Regions from separate parts of the Marinilactibacillus sp. Marseille-P9653 genome, predicted to be linked through region 1. Evidence: a T-box and tRNA genes for the amino acid it is inferred to sense, from the RefSeq annotation. Region 1 holds a T-box; the other holds one or more tRNA genes.
What was found. The T-box of region 1 lies ahead of serS (serine--tRNA ligase). A T-box ahead of a tRNA ligase gene usually reads a tRNA of that ligase, here a tRNA-Ser.
Positions count from the first base shown of each region.

Region 2: it has a tRNA-Ser gene. The T-box ahead of serS (serine--tRNA ligase) is inferred to sense a tRNA for this amino acid. The anticodon was not compared.

Region 1 is NZ_CAKAKH010000001.1:9,474-17,152, forward strand. It holds tRNA gene LG377_RS00125 (tRNA-Leu) at 1-27, opposite strand, end outside; tRNA gene LG377_RS00130 (tRNA-Gly) at 76-147, opposite strand; tRNA gene LG377_RS00135 (tRNA-Thr) at 153-225, opposite strand; tRNA gene LG377_RS00140 (tRNA-Leu) at 247-328, opposite strand; tRNA gene LG377_RS00145 (tRNA-Lys) at 362-434, opposite strand; tRNA gene LG377_RS00150 (tRNA-Val) at 446-518, opposite strand; rRNA gene rrf (5S ribosomal RNA) at 542-657, opposite strand; gene msrA (peptide-methionine (S)-S-oxide reductase MsrA) at 822-1,355, opposite strand; gene serS (serine--tRNA ligase) at 1,439-2,716, opposite strand; T-box leader at 2,783-3,005, opposite strand; gene LG377_RS00170 (serine hydrolase) at 3,067-4,401, opposite strand; gene LG377_RS00175 (cell wall metabolism sensor histidine kinase WalK) at 4,662-5,786, opposite strand; gene LG377_RS00180 (response regulator transcription factor) at 5,821-6,519, opposite strand; gene LG377_RS00185 (M20/M25/M40 family metallo-hydrolase) at 6,649-7,679, opposite strand, start outside.
Region 2 is NZ_CAKAKH010000001.1:918,115-925,793, reverse strand. It holds gene LG377_RS04700 (sodium/glutamate symporter) at 1-629, opposite strand, end outside; gene LG377_RS04695 (OmpA family protein) at 835-2,610, opposite strand; one part of gene LG377_RS04690 (IS3 family transposase) at 3,033-3,931, opposite strand; one part of gene LG377_RS04690 (IS3 family transposase) at 3,931-4,216, opposite strand; gene LG377_RS12515 (GNAT family N-acetyltransferase) at 4,353-4,472, shown strand; partial or broken gene LG377_RS04680 (ISL3 family transposase) at 4,760-6,073, shown strand; tRNA gene LG377_RS04675 (tRNA-Gly) at 6,244-6,314, opposite strand; tRNA gene LG377_RS04670 (tRNA-Phe) at 6,328-6,400, opposite strand; tRNA gene LG377_RS04665 (tRNA-Asp) at 6,412-6,484, opposite strand; tRNA gene LG377_RS04660 (tRNA-Ser) at 6,505-6,594, opposite strand; tRNA gene LG377_RS04655 (tRNA-Glu) at 6,625-6,696, opposite strand; tRNA gene LG377_RS04650 (tRNA-Ser) at 6,717-6,804, opposite strand; tRNA gene LG377_RS04645 (tRNA-Ile) at 6,825-6,898, opposite strand; tRNA gene LG377_RS04640 (tRNA-Gly) at 6,908-6,978, opposite strand; tRNA gene LG377_RS04635 (tRNA-Asp) at 6,990-7,062, opposite strand; tRNA gene LG377_RS04630 (tRNA-Met) at 7,079-7,151, opposite strand; tRNA gene LG377_RS04625 (tRNA-Ile) at 7,171-7,244, opposite strand; tRNA gene LG377_RS04620 (tRNA-Met) at 7,263-7,336, opposite strand; tRNA gene LG377_RS04615 (tRNA-Pro) at 7,382-7,455, opposite strand; tRNA gene LG377_RS04610 (tRNA-Arg) at 7,469-7,542, opposite strand; tRNA gene LG377_RS04605 (tRNA-Leu) at 7,555-7,640, opposite strand.

The DNA of each region.
Region 1 (7,679 bases):
TGCGTCTACCAGTTCCGCCACCCCGGCAATTACTGTTAAGACTAAGTAAATATTCATTCGCTTTATCTATAACCAAGCGAAAGACGGGATTCGAACCCGCGACCCCCACCTTGGCAAGGTGATGTTCTACCACTGAACTACTTTCGCTGAAATGCCGGCTAAAGGATTTGAACCCTCGACCTACTGATTACAAATCAGTTGCTCTACCAACTGAGCTAAGCCGGCTTGAATCTTTTAAATGAACTATGCGGATGGAGGGACTTGAACCCCCACGCCGTGAAGCGCTAGATCCTAAATCTAGTGCGTCTGCCAATTCCGCCACATCCGCGCTGTTCTATTTAGCTTGCACATCACTATGCAATGAGCCGTGCAGGGTTCGAACCTGCGACCCTCTGATTAAAAGTCAGATGCTCTACCGACTGAGCTAACGGCTCCGAAAAAATTATGGAGGTTAACGGGCTCGAACCGCTGACCCTCTGCTTGTAAGGCAGATGCTCTCCCAACTGAGCTAAACCTCCAATAATACAATCAAACGATTGCTGCATAACGACGTCCTGCTTTCACAAGGAGAAACCCCTCACTATCCTCGGCGCTGAGAAGCTTAACTTCTGTGTTCGAAATGGAAACAGGTGGATCCTTCTCGCCATAACCGCTATACAGTTTTCGTGCTGGCGCTAAAAGAAATAATCAATTAGCAGCAACTCTTATATAATACAATGGGATTATATCTTTGTCAATCATTTTAATAAAAAAATAAAAGAAAAATGCCGGAACAAGCTTTCCGACATTTCCCTTTTATTGGAACAATACCTAGAAAAAGCTTATTTGTCCCAGTTTTGATCAATAAAATCGACTCTTCCTGAACCTTTACTATATCTCTTATAGTGCGCTGATTCTTTTTTGTAAAAGTCTTGATGATAGTCTTCCGCTTCATAAAACGGTTGAGCTGGTTCAATTGTCGTTACGATAGGACGATCGAAGCGACCACTTTCATTTAATGCTTTTTTTGAAGCCTCTGCCGTTTCTCTTTGTTCATCGTTGTTATAGAATATAACGGGTCTATAAGAATCTCCACGGTCAGCAAATTGTCCACCTGCATCTGTAGGGTCGGTTTGTTGCCAGTAAATTTCTACTAACTCTTCATATGAAATCTTTGAAGGATCATATTTGATTTCAACAGCTTCGGTATGACCTGTTGTTCCTGAAGTCACCTGTCTGTAAGTTGGATTTTCTACAGTGCCACCAGTATATCCTGAAGTTACTTTTTCTATTCCTGGCAAACTATCGAATGGTTTCACCATACACCAGAAACAACCTCCTGCAAATATCGCTGTTTCAAAATTTTTCTCAGACATAATTTCCCTCCTAATCGATTGGGTACAACTCATTATATCACCAATTCAATCCACCCTTTAATCGAAACAACTTATAAACTCTTTTACCTGATTTCTGTTATACCACCCATATAAGGAACAAGGACTTCCGGCACCTTAACTGAACCGTCTTCTTGCTGGTAATTTTCTAGAATAGCTGCAACGGTTCTTCCAATAGCTAGTCCTGAACCATTTAATGTATGAACATAATCTATTTTGCCGTCTTCTTCTTTTCTATAACGGATTTTTGCTCTTCTGGCCTGGAAAGCTTCCGTATTTGAACAAGAACTAATTTCTCTATAGGTGTCTTGTGCTGGAATCCATACTTCAAGGTCATATGTTTTAGCTGCAGCAAATCCTGTATCCCCAGTAGATAGAAGTACAACTCTATATGGAAGATTCAGTTTCTGAAGGATTGCTTCAGCATTTGCCGTCATTTTCTCTAATTCTTCATAAGAGTCTTCTGGTTTTGCAAATTTGATCATTTCAACTTTATTGAATTGGTGTAATCTGATTAGACCTCTAGTGTCTCTTCCGGCACTCCCTGCTTCAGAACGGAATGATGGAGATAAAGCAGTGAAGTACTTCGGTAGATCTGCCTCTTCTAGAATTTCGTCTCTGTAGTAATTTGTCAGTGGTACTTCAGCTGTCGGAATTAGCGTTAAAGCTGTATCTTTGATTTGGAAGACATCTTCTTTGAATTTCGGGAACTGACCGGTTCCATAGAGAGATTCTTCGTTCACCAGATATGGTGGAATCATTTCATAGTAGCCGTGTTCTTCAGTATGCACATCTAACATAAAGTTATAAAGTGCTCTTTCTAATCTCGCTCCTAGGCCTTTGTAATACAAGAAACGACTTTTAGCAACTTTAGCGCCTCTTTCAAAATCTAGAATATCTAGATCTGTTCCAATTTCCCAGTGTGGTTTCATCTCAAACGCAGGTGTTTCATTGATTTCTCCCCAACGACGAATCTCTTGATTCGACTCTTCATCAGCTCCTACTGGCAAAGAATCATGTGGCAAGTTTGGTAAGCCAGCAGCAATTCCGTGAAATTGTACTTCGATTTCTTCTAAATCTTTGTCGATCTGTTTGATCTCAGCGCCTACTTTTTGCATAGAAGCAATGGCATCATCTGCATTTTCTTTATTTCTTTTTTTATTGGCAATTTCGTCAGACACATCGTTTCTAGTTTTCTTTAACTGTTCAGACTTTTGAATATAGTCTCTTCTCTTCTCATCCAACTCTTTAAGTTGCATCAACTCCTGTGGGTCTACACCACGCGTTTCTAATTTCTGCTTGATTTCATCAAATTGTGTTCGGATTAACTTTATATCTAACATTTTATTCCCTCTTTTCTATTTGTTGTTGAACGGGTACAAAAAAAGCAGTCTCCACCCCTTCAATTATGAAGGGACGAAAGACTGCTTCTCGCGGTTCCACCCTGATTCAGAAGGAAATCCTTCTGCTCTCTAAGAGTTTTAACGGGCTCTACCGAAATGATTTAAGCAAGAAAAGTCCTGCATCACCATTTACTCGTGCAATGGATTCAGATTACGAAGTATCAGTTCACACCACCCACTGACTCTCTTGACCTTCGCTTCACTTACTAGTTCACACTATAACGTTCAATTCTATTATGCATTTATTTTACTTCACTTACCCTATTAAATCAATACGTTTATTTCGCTACTTAAAAGCGATTCATTACGCCACTGAAGAAGTCACCGAACCATGTTCCGAGCACTGAAAAGAATCCAGCACGATCTACTGCTTCTGAAGTAACGACAGAAATAGCCTTATGCTTGCTTCCGTCAAGGTAACCTAAATCGTCTCCTTCAAACGAAAAGGTTAACGTACCTACATTTTGCCCTTTTTCTACAGGAGCTTCTAGCGTGCCGTCTTGACTTAGTGCTTCTTCATCAGGTGTAAATGTCCACTCGACATCTTCTTGCGAAACACCTTCTGGCAATAAATAGTCTACTGACTCTGATGTCATGAGTTCCACTTGGTCTTCTTGACCATTTCGGATCATTAAAGGTTCTACATCTTCAAGAACAGTATCCTCTTCCATAATCGTTGCAGAATCCCAGTCACCAAATCCGTAGTTCATCAGTTTATCTGTCTCATTGAAACGCTGTTCACGATTCGTTACGCCATCTCCTGCACCCATAACAACGGTAATAATTCTTCGACCATCTTCTATAGCAGTACCTGTAAATGTCGCACCTGCAAAAGGTGTTGTACCTGTTTTAAGTCCATCTACATTTGGTCTTTCATGGATTAACCCTTCCAGCATCCAGTTCCAGTTCTTCATCTGGATAGCATCGCTTGTACCTTCTCTGAATACCATACTCGGGATACTAGAGGTTTTCAGTACATCTGGATAATCTTTCAACAGATGAGAGGCAACAGTAGCGATGCCTCTTGCAGACATAATGTTTTCATTTTCCGCTGTGCTTCCTGGATAAATATTGTCACCTAAAGAAGCGTTACTCAGTCCTGTTGTATTATATAGTTCAAACTCGGTTACACCCCAAGATTCAACAAGCTCACGCATACGGTCAACAAGTTCCGGTTCAGATCCTGCAATTTCTTCTGCAATCGCAATCGTCGCACCATTAGCAGAATAGATTGCCAACGCTTGGTACAGCTCTTCAATGGTATACGTTTCACCTTGTCTTAAAGGAACATTAGACAATTCATAATTCTGGCTGACCTGATGAGCATATTCACTGATCGTCGTTTCTGTGCTCCAATCAAGGTTCCCAGCTTCAATCTCTTGGAATAATAAGTACTCTACTAACATTTTAGTCATTGAAGCGATACCTCTTTGACTATCTGCATTCTGATTCAACAAAATTTGATTTGTATCAAAGTCTACTACTAATGCTGCTTCTGCTTCAATTTCCGGTGCTTGAGGCGCTGCTTGAGCGACTGACTCTGCATTCAATGCGATAGGCGCGACTATACTAGCGGTGATTCCTGAAATGATCATACTTTTAAAAGTTTTTTTGAATAGTTTCATAAATAAATACGTTCTCCTAAATGATGCGATTTACATCGAGTTTTTTTGGGTTGAATTTTTCTGGTCGGCTTGTTACTGATTGTTCTTCAATTTCAACCTTCTTCATGGTACTCTCTCGCTTATGAAAAAACAACTACTTTTCCAGTATCTTCATAAAATAGACATGACTATGTACGTCTATTTTCAATTAGCTTCTTTTTTTAGATGATTGTTACAAAAAAACACCTATCCTTGGGAGGATAGATGCTTTTCAAAACTAGCTATTCTTCTTGGATCAAGGGTAATTGAATATCAAAGCTTGTCCATTTTTTACTAGACTGCGCTGTGATGGTACCTCCGTGTAACTCTATAATACTCTGAGCGATTGCGAGACCGAGTCCTGTACCTGCTGTTTCTTGAGATCTCGATGTCTCCGCTCGGTAGAAACGTTCAAATATCTGGTCGACCGCTTCTTTAGGTAAAGGCTCTCCATCGTTTTTAACAGAAATCACAGCTTTTTCACCTACTCTATTGATTTCTATTGCAATCGTATTGCCACCTTTTCCGTACTTCAATGCATTGGAAATCAAATTATTGAATACTCTGACAAGTTTCTCTGTATCAGCAGTCATCATAATCCGGTCAACATTTGACGAGACAACGATTTCCATTTGATGACTCCGAGCTTCTAGTTCAAAATCAATTGATAATTGCTCAATCAACTGCACCATATCAAAAGTGACCAACTGAAGTGGCGTAGTCGTCTGTCTAACTTTTGTATATTCAAACAAATCATCTACCAGCACTTTCATCTGCTTAGCTTTTTTATAGGCAGTGTGTACATATTTTTGAAGATCCTCTGTAGAGTGAAATCGTCCTTCCTCTATCAACCCTAAGTATCCAATGATCGAGGTCAGTGGGGTTCGGATATCATGACTGACATTAGTGATCAGCTCATCTTTTGACTGTTCTATCCTACGCTCTTCTTCCATTGCTTCTACGGTTGAATCCACTAATACATGAATACTATCGACTACTTTATCGAATCCACCACTATAGTTCCCTCTAATTCTATGCGTATAGTTCCCTTGAGCTATAAAATGCAGTTCGTCAATAATGTGTCGCAACTCATATTGCCTGTATCTTCTTTTGAGCCTCCAGTAGATGGCGCCCATTGCGATTAGGATTAATAAAAAGAAGACGAACGGTGTAAGTCCCCAGAAACCTTGTCGATTATTTTGTCTGTAAATATCTTCTATCAGCCATAGATCATCAAAAACACTTGGAAAAGCTTCTATGAACCAGCCGAGTATCTCATAAGCTGCCAGATAGCAAAGCAAAATAATCCCTGCTGTAACAAACGCTTCGATCAGTAACCGAAATCGTTCTCTCATGGTGAGTTTCATCTATCTACTCCATTCATTAAATCGGTCGTACGCTTTATTCAAAACTTTGTTTTTCTTCTATTTTGTACCCAACGCCCCAAACCGTTTTGACGACGTTCTCTCCACCAGTAGCTTTTTCAATCTTATCTCTCAAATGACTGACGTGAACCATTACGGTTTTGGCAGGCACAAGACTTTCCTGTTTCCAGACTCTTTCAAAAATTTCATCTGCACTGAATACTCGATTGGGATTACTTGCAAGCAAGAACAAAATACCAAATTCTAAAGCAGTCAATTGAATCAGTGTTCCATCTACTGTTTCTACTTGATGCTGATCCTTGCGAATAATTAATGGTCCAATTTCTAATTCGCCTGCTTCAGATTCTCTATTTGTATACGAACTTCTTCTCATTAAAGATTTGATTCGCGCAACCACTTCTAAAGGATTGAATGGCTTAACAACATAATCATCTGCCCCATTGGCTAGTCCTCTAATTTTATCTACATCAGCCGTCTTCGCACTCAACATTAATATCGGTAGTTGAGACGTTTCTCTGATTTCTTTTACAACTTCAAGACCTGTTTTCTTAGGCATCATAACATCTAGTACAACACAGTCAATTTCTTGATTGTATAATTTGTCGAGCGTCTCCTGACCGTCATGTGCTTTCTCTACTTCAAACCCTTCGTTTTTCACATAGATTTCCAGTAGGTCACAAATTTCTTTATCGTCGTCTGCAATTAACACTTTCATAATTCTGCCCCCTTTAATTTCATTCTAGTTTATTTTATCATGTTCTATTAGGGTAGTTCGTAAACTTTTCCTTAAATCGTTATAAACATAGAAAAAGCACTCTTCATGATGAAAAGTGCCCAACCTATTCTATGAATCTAGTAAATTGAAAACTGTTTTCTGTACCAAGATCGGTGCTACATTGAAACTATACGTTTTTTCTAGTCGCTCTGTAAATTTGTGAGAATCTTTCCCGAACGGTCCAATATCCACAACCGGTAACTGAAGTTGCTGCATCTCTTCTAATGGTAAAGAGTACTTCACTCCAAAACCTGGCATATTCAGTTTCAATGCGTCTACGGCATCGGCCTCTCTTGGGGCAGCAGCATAACTCAAATCTGATATATACGGAAAGAACTTTTTGTAAACAAGCTGATACTCTGTTTCTGTCGTATCAACGGCTTCTTTGACCGCTTCGAGTAGAACTTTTTCTTGATTTGTTTTCCCTTCCACGTAAATATGCGGATAGTAAGGTGGTGTAAAGTAAATTAAAATAACGGGTTCCTGATTCGTCCACATCGTCTGCAACCATTCTACTTCTTTTAGCGCATAGTCTCGGTCATCAATTGAGTCATCAATCAGCCATTTCTTCCGAGCGGATTCAAACTGCTCATCCAGTTCAGCGCCTTTTTCTTCTCGGACAGCAGCGTATAACTCACTGTAGGTCATGACTTTTGTTTTGAAAGGAAGCTGCTCGAATGCACGGTTCGTCATCTGACTGTATTTTTCATACTGAGTATTCACATCTTTTAAAACAGCATCAAAAGCCTCAATCGCTACTCCTCTCATTTTTTCCAGAACCATATCCGGAGTCGAATAATGAGTGGCGAAGTTGTAGAAAGCATGTGCCGTCTTAGCTGTTTGTACAGAATATTCCGGCTTCAGATCCTGTTGTTTCAGACTCATCGGCGGTAGTGTGACTTCTCCTTCAACGATATCACAAAGATCTGTATTCAAGTTAATTTTTCTCGTCAGCTCTGCAACGACCTGATTAGGATCGAGTCCTTTAAAAGCTTCCCCTACATGGGTTTCTTTACCAACAACATAAAAGGATGGCATCAATTTCCCGACTGTCCCTACATATACATATTTGTTCTGGTCACCTGGATATTCGGATGTCA
Region 2 (7,679 bases), 910 kb from region 1:
TTCGCCATCCCTTTTCTATAAGCGATATTGATCAAAATAATTCCAACTAGCACACCGACCAATATACCGATCGTTGCAAGTCCAAGTGCTAAGTCTGCACCTTCCGCAAATCCAAGAGTCGCAAAGGTATCTGCTAGACCAGCAGCTGTACCATGTCCACCAACGAAACTAATTTCGATTAGTGCCCCAGCTAACGGGCTCATTCCAAAAAATGGTGTCAGAACGAATATCGTTAGTAGTAACCCAACAACATACTGTCCCCAAGAAACAGCCTGCCCCATGACGATTTGAGGCCCAGCTGTTTTCCAAATCTTCTTAACGCTTGGTACGGTTTTACCTAAGAATAATGCCGCAAACACAATATTGATAAACATACCTGGAAGTGGTCTCCAAACCTCAAGAATAAATTCCGGAACCAACCCAGTATAGAAAAAGTTTCCTTCATCTAAAAACATAGAAGTCACTCTTCCTAAAGCGTCAGGTCCTAATAATAGTGCTAAAAATCCTGCAATAATTGAACTTGGTAAAAATAAATTACGTAACCAATTTACATGATTTCTAACATATTTTCCTAGTATCAGGAAAATCCCAATCATTACAAAACTAAATCCGATCATATTCGGTGTCATAAACCTTCTCCTTTTTCTAAGCCGATTTTTAGGCTATCCCACTAGTATACCGCCTTAAAGCCAATCAAGCAATCACTCAAAATATGATGACGCTTGCTCTTTTTCTAATATAAAGTATAGCTAATAGAATACAAAATAAAATAAATCAGAGTCACTACATAACTTCTTATAAGAAATTACCCAGTGACTCTGATTTATTGATCAGTCAATCTTTTTCAATTGGAACATTCGTGATTCTCCATGGTGCTGTTTGTTCTGTCGATGTCCGATAAACACCTGTGTCTGCGAGATCGATTGTCACTTCATTATCTGTTACTGATGGCCAAACAACTGTCGCATAAAAATAAGCACCATTTGTCGAAGTTCCTTGTGGCATACTTCTTTCTGCTAGTGGAACAATAAATTTTAAGTCTTCTTGTGTATCTTCAACTTTTCGATCAATATATTTACCAGTTAAAGGTGTTAAATAATAGTCTAAGGGATAAAACCTCTGTCCATTACTGACAAGTGTCGGTGCATAAGCACTGAACTGGTTATAGCCAATGGACTTATTTACACTCCAACCTCTAGCGCCCACTCCAGGAGAATGCGTTAATGCATCATATTTCAAACCTGTATCTTCAGACTTGAACACTTTGAACTGTCCTACTAGCATGCCATCGACTTGTTTAAGAGATTCAATTTCAATGTTTCCGAATTTTGTTTCAACAAATTCTGGAAATTTACTAACCGGTCCTTCCGGTTCAGGTATAGTTTCTTCTGTTGATTCAACGACTACTTTTTCTTTTGGAGGAGTAAACTGTAGAGCTACCCTACGATTTTGAGCTCTACCTTCTTCGCTTTCATTATCAGCAATCGGTTCATTGAAGGATCTTCCCTCAGTCGTTACTTCATTAAATTGAGATAAGTCTGTTAAATCAGCTAGTCGATTCCGAACGGATTCTGCACGTTCCTCAGATAACGACTGATTATATTCCTCGGTATTTTCTTTGTCTGTATGTCCGATGATTTCCAATTTACCACCATCGATTCCCGTTAACTCTATAATAGCAGCTTGTAGCTCGTCATCCGCTGTATCAGACAAGTCAGACGAATCAAAATCAAATAACACATCACTAGATAAATTTACCGTTGAAAACTCAACCTCGTCTATTCTACTGAGCGATGTTTCTAAGTTCTCCTTGTAACTTTCAATCGGTTCTACTCGTTTTTGAAGGGACTCGTAGTTTCCGTCCAATCCTTCGTATTGATCAGTTAAAAGTTCTCGCTTAAGAATATTATCCACCGAAGGCACAACATTGTCTGGCAAGGCTTCCTCTTCATCATCAAAAAATGCCATTCCAGAGTCATCTCTGTCTACAACCGGTACGTCTTCAACCAATCCAGCATTTTTGAACAATACCTGAACTTGATCAACCTCTGGCGCGTCGAAAGCAACATAATATGTCACTGGGTCTTGATCTGCACCAAATGTTGAATTGTCTTTCCCAGTTCCGTTTTCTAAAAAGGTCTGAACTGCTTTGGTAGTATACCCTTCTTCCATCAAAACTGCTGGATGAGACACTTTCATGTTTTTTGAGTCAACGAGTCTGATATCATAGCCTTGCTCTGAGCTTATTCCTTCGCCTGTGAATACACCAATATCAAATAACCGCTTAAAAGTAGAGGTTACATCTCCTTCTCCATCCACAGTAACTGGTAATATGCCATAACCCTCTTCGCGGATAATAGGACCAACTTCCATTTTTAACGTATATTCTTGATCTTCGTTGAAATCCCATATAGATCTCTCAATCATTACCGGATTTGTAATTGTAGCCTTTTCACTTTCACTAGTCTGCTTTTCGTCCATTTCAGTTGTTTCTTCCGAGCTCTCTTCTTGTGGTATTTTCTCACCTTCTATTGATTCTGCCAGCTCCGGTTCTTGGCTACACCCTACTAACAAAAGGATACTAAATAAACTAAAGATATACTTTTTCATTTTATGTGGTCTCCTATAATCATATTCATTGTTCTTCCCTATTATAGTAGCATAGAATTAAAAATTCTTAACTATTTTACCTAAAAATTTACATTAATAGTCAATCGTTCTTTTGGGAAAATTATTCTAATTTCAGCTTTATTTTTAAATCTTTAATTACAGGTTATCTAGTCAAATAACTCATTGGTAAAACTTTAAACGTTTTGCAAACGTTTACCTATTCTGATAATATTTTACTTTATAAAGGATTTAATTCTATTTAAGAGGTGATCTATGCTAATTTCAGATATAAAAAAATTATTAACTCTCAAAAGATGTATGACGACACACATAAGGACATCGAAGAAGTGGTATGTCAACACTTTTTTGAACAAAAATTATAAGGTGTAAATGATGATTGAGTTCACTTTCCTTCTGCCTCTCTAACTGAATGAGAGGCTAGTTTCGACCAGCTGGGGAACAACGGATTTGCAGACTTCCATTTCAGACTGTTCCTGTTCCCAATCTTTTCGATAATCGATAGGAGATTCGTAGTCCAATGATCCATGTGGGCGAAAATGATTCCACCAATGGACGTAGTCCATAAGTTGGACCTGCAGTTCATAGAGTGTATGGAATGTGTTGTCGTAGACAAATTCAAACTTAAATGATTTATACGTGGACTCCGCTACGGCATTGTCGTAAGGATTCCCTTTTCTACTTAACGAGCGCACAATATCAAAGGTATCCAGTAACTCATCAATAGTATGGTTGTCGAATTCTTTTCCCCGGTCAGTATGGAACACGTTGACCGTATGTAAATCACCCTTAACTGTAGCGAGAGCCTGCAGGACTAAGTCAGCTGTCTTATTGGGACCAGCAGAATACCCGATGATCTCGCGGTTAAACAAGTCTAAAATAAAACAAACATAGAACCACTTATTGGCAACTTTGACATAGGTCAAGTCCGTGACGATAGCTTTCATCGGCTCTTTCGGATTGAACTCACGGTTCAATGCGTTTTCAATCTTCGCTTGATTGACTCCACTCTTTTGTGGTTTGTATGATGGTCTATCATACTTGGACACCAGATGAAACTTTTTCATAATGTGTCCAATTCTCCGACGAGATACGATAAACGCACGCTTCTTCAATCTTTTCTTCAGTTTACGCGTGCCATAATTGTTTTTGCTTTTGGCAAACTCTTCAATAATCGCTTGTTCGAGTTCTGCGTCACTTTCTTTCTTTATTACTTCGTAATAATAAGATCCTCTACTGATCTTAAGGGCACGGCACATCGCTGATATAGAATAGTTATGTTTGTTGCGTTTGATTACTTCGACTTTCGCCCGAATATCAGCGCCGCTTGCTTTAAAATATCATTTTCCATCTTAAGCTGGGTATTTGCTTTCCTTAATTCTTTCAATTCTTTCTGTTCAGGTGTTAAGTTATCTCTTTCTTTGAATGAACCGGTTTGACTATGTTGACGTACCCATTTGTCAAAAGCCGATCCTGTAAGATCATATTCTTCTATGATTTCTTTTCTTGATTTTCCTGCTTTGTGTAAATCAACAATTTGTTTCTTAAATTCTTCTGTATAAGTTCGACGTGGACGACGAGTAGACATGATAGATTCCTCCTGTGTATGTTGTGTTTAGTATACACACCTTATCTTTTCTGTCCAACTGAGTGTAACCTATCCACTGCTTACCTTTACTATATGGATGATAAAGCTATCGGTTATGCGCAGACTTCTTTAAGACATGACTTACGTGGAAGGCACAAACACATCTCCAGTAGGATATTTAGAAGGTATTTATGTAGAACCGTATTACAGAAGACATAAGATAGCTCAAGTATTACTAGAACACTGTGAACAGTGAGCCTTTCAACAAGGATGCACTGAATTTGCAAGTGATTGTTCCTTCAAGAACACTGAGAGCATTTTTTTCACACGAATTCAGGATTCAAAGAATCCGCTAGAATTATCTGTTACGTAAAGCCTTTAACAAAGTAGTTTAATAGGGTTCTATAATATATGACGTTGGTGAGAAATCACTAGCGTCATTTTTTTCTAAAAAAATAGAAAACAAGTGAGTTCTCCTGTAGAATGATAGTCGCCTAAAACCAAACATCTATAGGGGGAACTCACTTGCCTACTTCAAATGATATGCAAAAAGTACTAGATATTCAAGACAAAAATATAGTCTTTAAAAATAACTGCGTTTCTTATGGCCTACATAAACAAAAGAAATGCAAATTTATAGACTGTACACTGACTTATACTCCTACGGAATGTAAAAAATGTCAGGTGCCAAACAAAAACTTCTCTATCTATAAAAATGGGACTCAGACCTCTAGAATCACTTTTCCGATGTCTGGTATTTATCCGACCTATCTCAGAGTGAAAAAGCAGCGGTTCAAATGTAAATCTTGTGGATCAACGTTTACTGCCGAAACACCCATTGTAAAAGAGCAGTGCTTTATTTCTAACTTCATCAAAGCAGAAATACTGACGAAGTCAGCTGACGCACGTTCAATCAAGAGCTTGTCTGAAGAGACGACTGTCTCTGCCACAACCATTCAAAGAATCATCAATGAACAAGTGAAGTATTATCGACCTTACTATCATTCATTGCCTGAGAACTTGTCAGTGGATGAATTCAAGTATGGTGAAGGCCAAATGGCTTTTGAGTATATCGATGTTGTGACAGGTACGATATTAGATATTCTACCAAGTAGAGATACACGAACAAACAAAGATCACTTCTATTCTCGATATAGTCAAAAGCAAAGAAATCAGGTTAAAACTATTACGACAGATATGAATGCCAGTTACGTCAGCTTCTTACCTGAACTGTTTCCGAACGCTGATATCATTATCGATCGATTTCATATCGTTCAGCTCGTGAATCGATCCATGAACAAGACACGCGTAAAAGTCATGAATCGACTTCGAACCTCTAATGGAGAAGATCAAAAGAAATACAGACGATTAAAACGATTCTGGAAAAAACTTCTGAAGAAAGAGTCTGAATTATCTTATACCGTTTATCAATAGTTTCCGCTGTTTGGGCAACGTTTGGAAGCCGCAATTGTTTCAGAGATGTTGGCTTATGATCCAGAACTGAAAGAAACGTATAGGGTCTACCAAGCTGTTCTCAAGTCCGTTGAAGAGAATGACTCAAAGCAGTTAAGAGCTATTTTAGATCAACCTGCTTCTCCTGAACTATCTGGATACATGAAAACTAGTTTAAAGACGCTAAGAACTCATTTCACTCATATCCAAAACACCTTTATTTACCCTTATAACAACGGAAAGATAGAGGGAATCAATAACAAGATCAAAGTATTAAACCGGGTAGCCTATGGCTACAAGAACTTTATTCACTATAAAAATCGTATTATCCTACATTTCAATTTAAAACCAATTAGATTTAAACATCGAATAATAGAAAAAGGAAGAGACTGCACAGTAGCGTAAGCTAGCCGTGCAATCTCTTCCTGAGATCATTCTTGATTATCTAAATTCTTCACCAACGTCATTTGACGTAGAACCTTTAATAGCTTCCACTAGAATATATCATTCGAGTAGTAAATCATTGAGTACAAAAAAAGCGATTCATCATTTAAGATGAATCGCTTTTTATATGAAGCGGGTGACGAGAATCGAACTCGCGACGACAGCTTGGAAGGCTGTGGTTTTACCACTAAACTACACCCGCAACGCAAAAAAAATGGCGCAGGACAGAGTCGAACTGCCGACACACGGAGCTTCAATCCGTTGCTCTACCAACTGAGCTACTGCGCCAAAACAACAAACGGTCCCGACGGGATTCGAACCCGCGATCTCCTGCGTGACAGGCAGGCGTGATAACCGCTACACTACGGGACCAGATCGTTCTTAATTTGGTAAGGAGGATGTGGGATTCGAACCCACGCGCGTTTTTACACACCTGACGGTTTTCAAGACCGTTCCCTTAAGCCGGACTTGGGTAATCCTCCAGTAAATCTATAGTAGCAGTTTCCTGCTAATGACCCCTACGGGATTCGAACCCGTGTTACCGCCGTGAAAGGGCGGTGTCTTAACCGCTTGACCAAGGGGCCTTGCAATAAAAAAATAAAAACGGAGAAGGAGGGATTTGAACCCTCGCGCCGCGTAAACGACCTACACCCTTAGCAGGGGCGCCTCTTCAGCCACTTGAGTACTTCCCCATATCAATAAATGATACGAATGGGCCTAAGTGGACTCGAACCACCGACCTCACGCTTATCAGGCGTGCGCTCTAACCAGCTGAGCTATAGGCCCCAAACAAAAAGCGGGTGACGAGAATCGAACTCGCGACGACAGCTTGGAAGGCTGTGGTTTTACCACTAAACTACACCCGCATAATGTTGAACGGTCCCGACGGGATTCGAACCCGCGATCTCCTGCGTGACAGGCAGGCGTGATAACCGCTACACTACGGGACCATGCTCTTTGTTTCAATTGCGGGGACAGGACTCGAACCTGTGACCTCCGGGTTATGAGCCCGACGAGCTGCCAACTGCTCTACCCCGCGATAATAAAAAATGTATTAATGGACCTTGCAGGACTCGAACCTGCGACCGGACGGTTATGAGCCGTCTGCTCTAACCAACTGAGCTAAAGGTCCGCTTACTATAATTAGATATAGCGGCGGAGGGAGTCGAACCCACGACCTCACGGGTATGAACCGTACGCTCTAGCCAGCTGAGCTACACCGCCATCGTCCTATGTAAGAAAGCAATACGGCGTTTTCTTCATAAGAAATCGGGAAGACAGGATTCGAACCTGCGACCCCTTGGTCCCAAACCAAGTGCTCTACCAAGCTGAGCTACTTCCCGTATGCTTTAAAAATGCACCCTAGAGGAGTCGAACCTCTAACCGCCTGATTCGTAGTCAGGTACTCTATCCAATTGAGCTAAGGGTGCTATTAAGTTAAGTGCCGAGGGCCGGAGTCGAACCGGCACGGTGAATACTCACCGCAGGATTTTAAGTCCTGTGCGTCTACCAATTCCGCCACCCCGGCTAATGATAGGGCATAATAAGCTTTGTAGAAGACAAATTT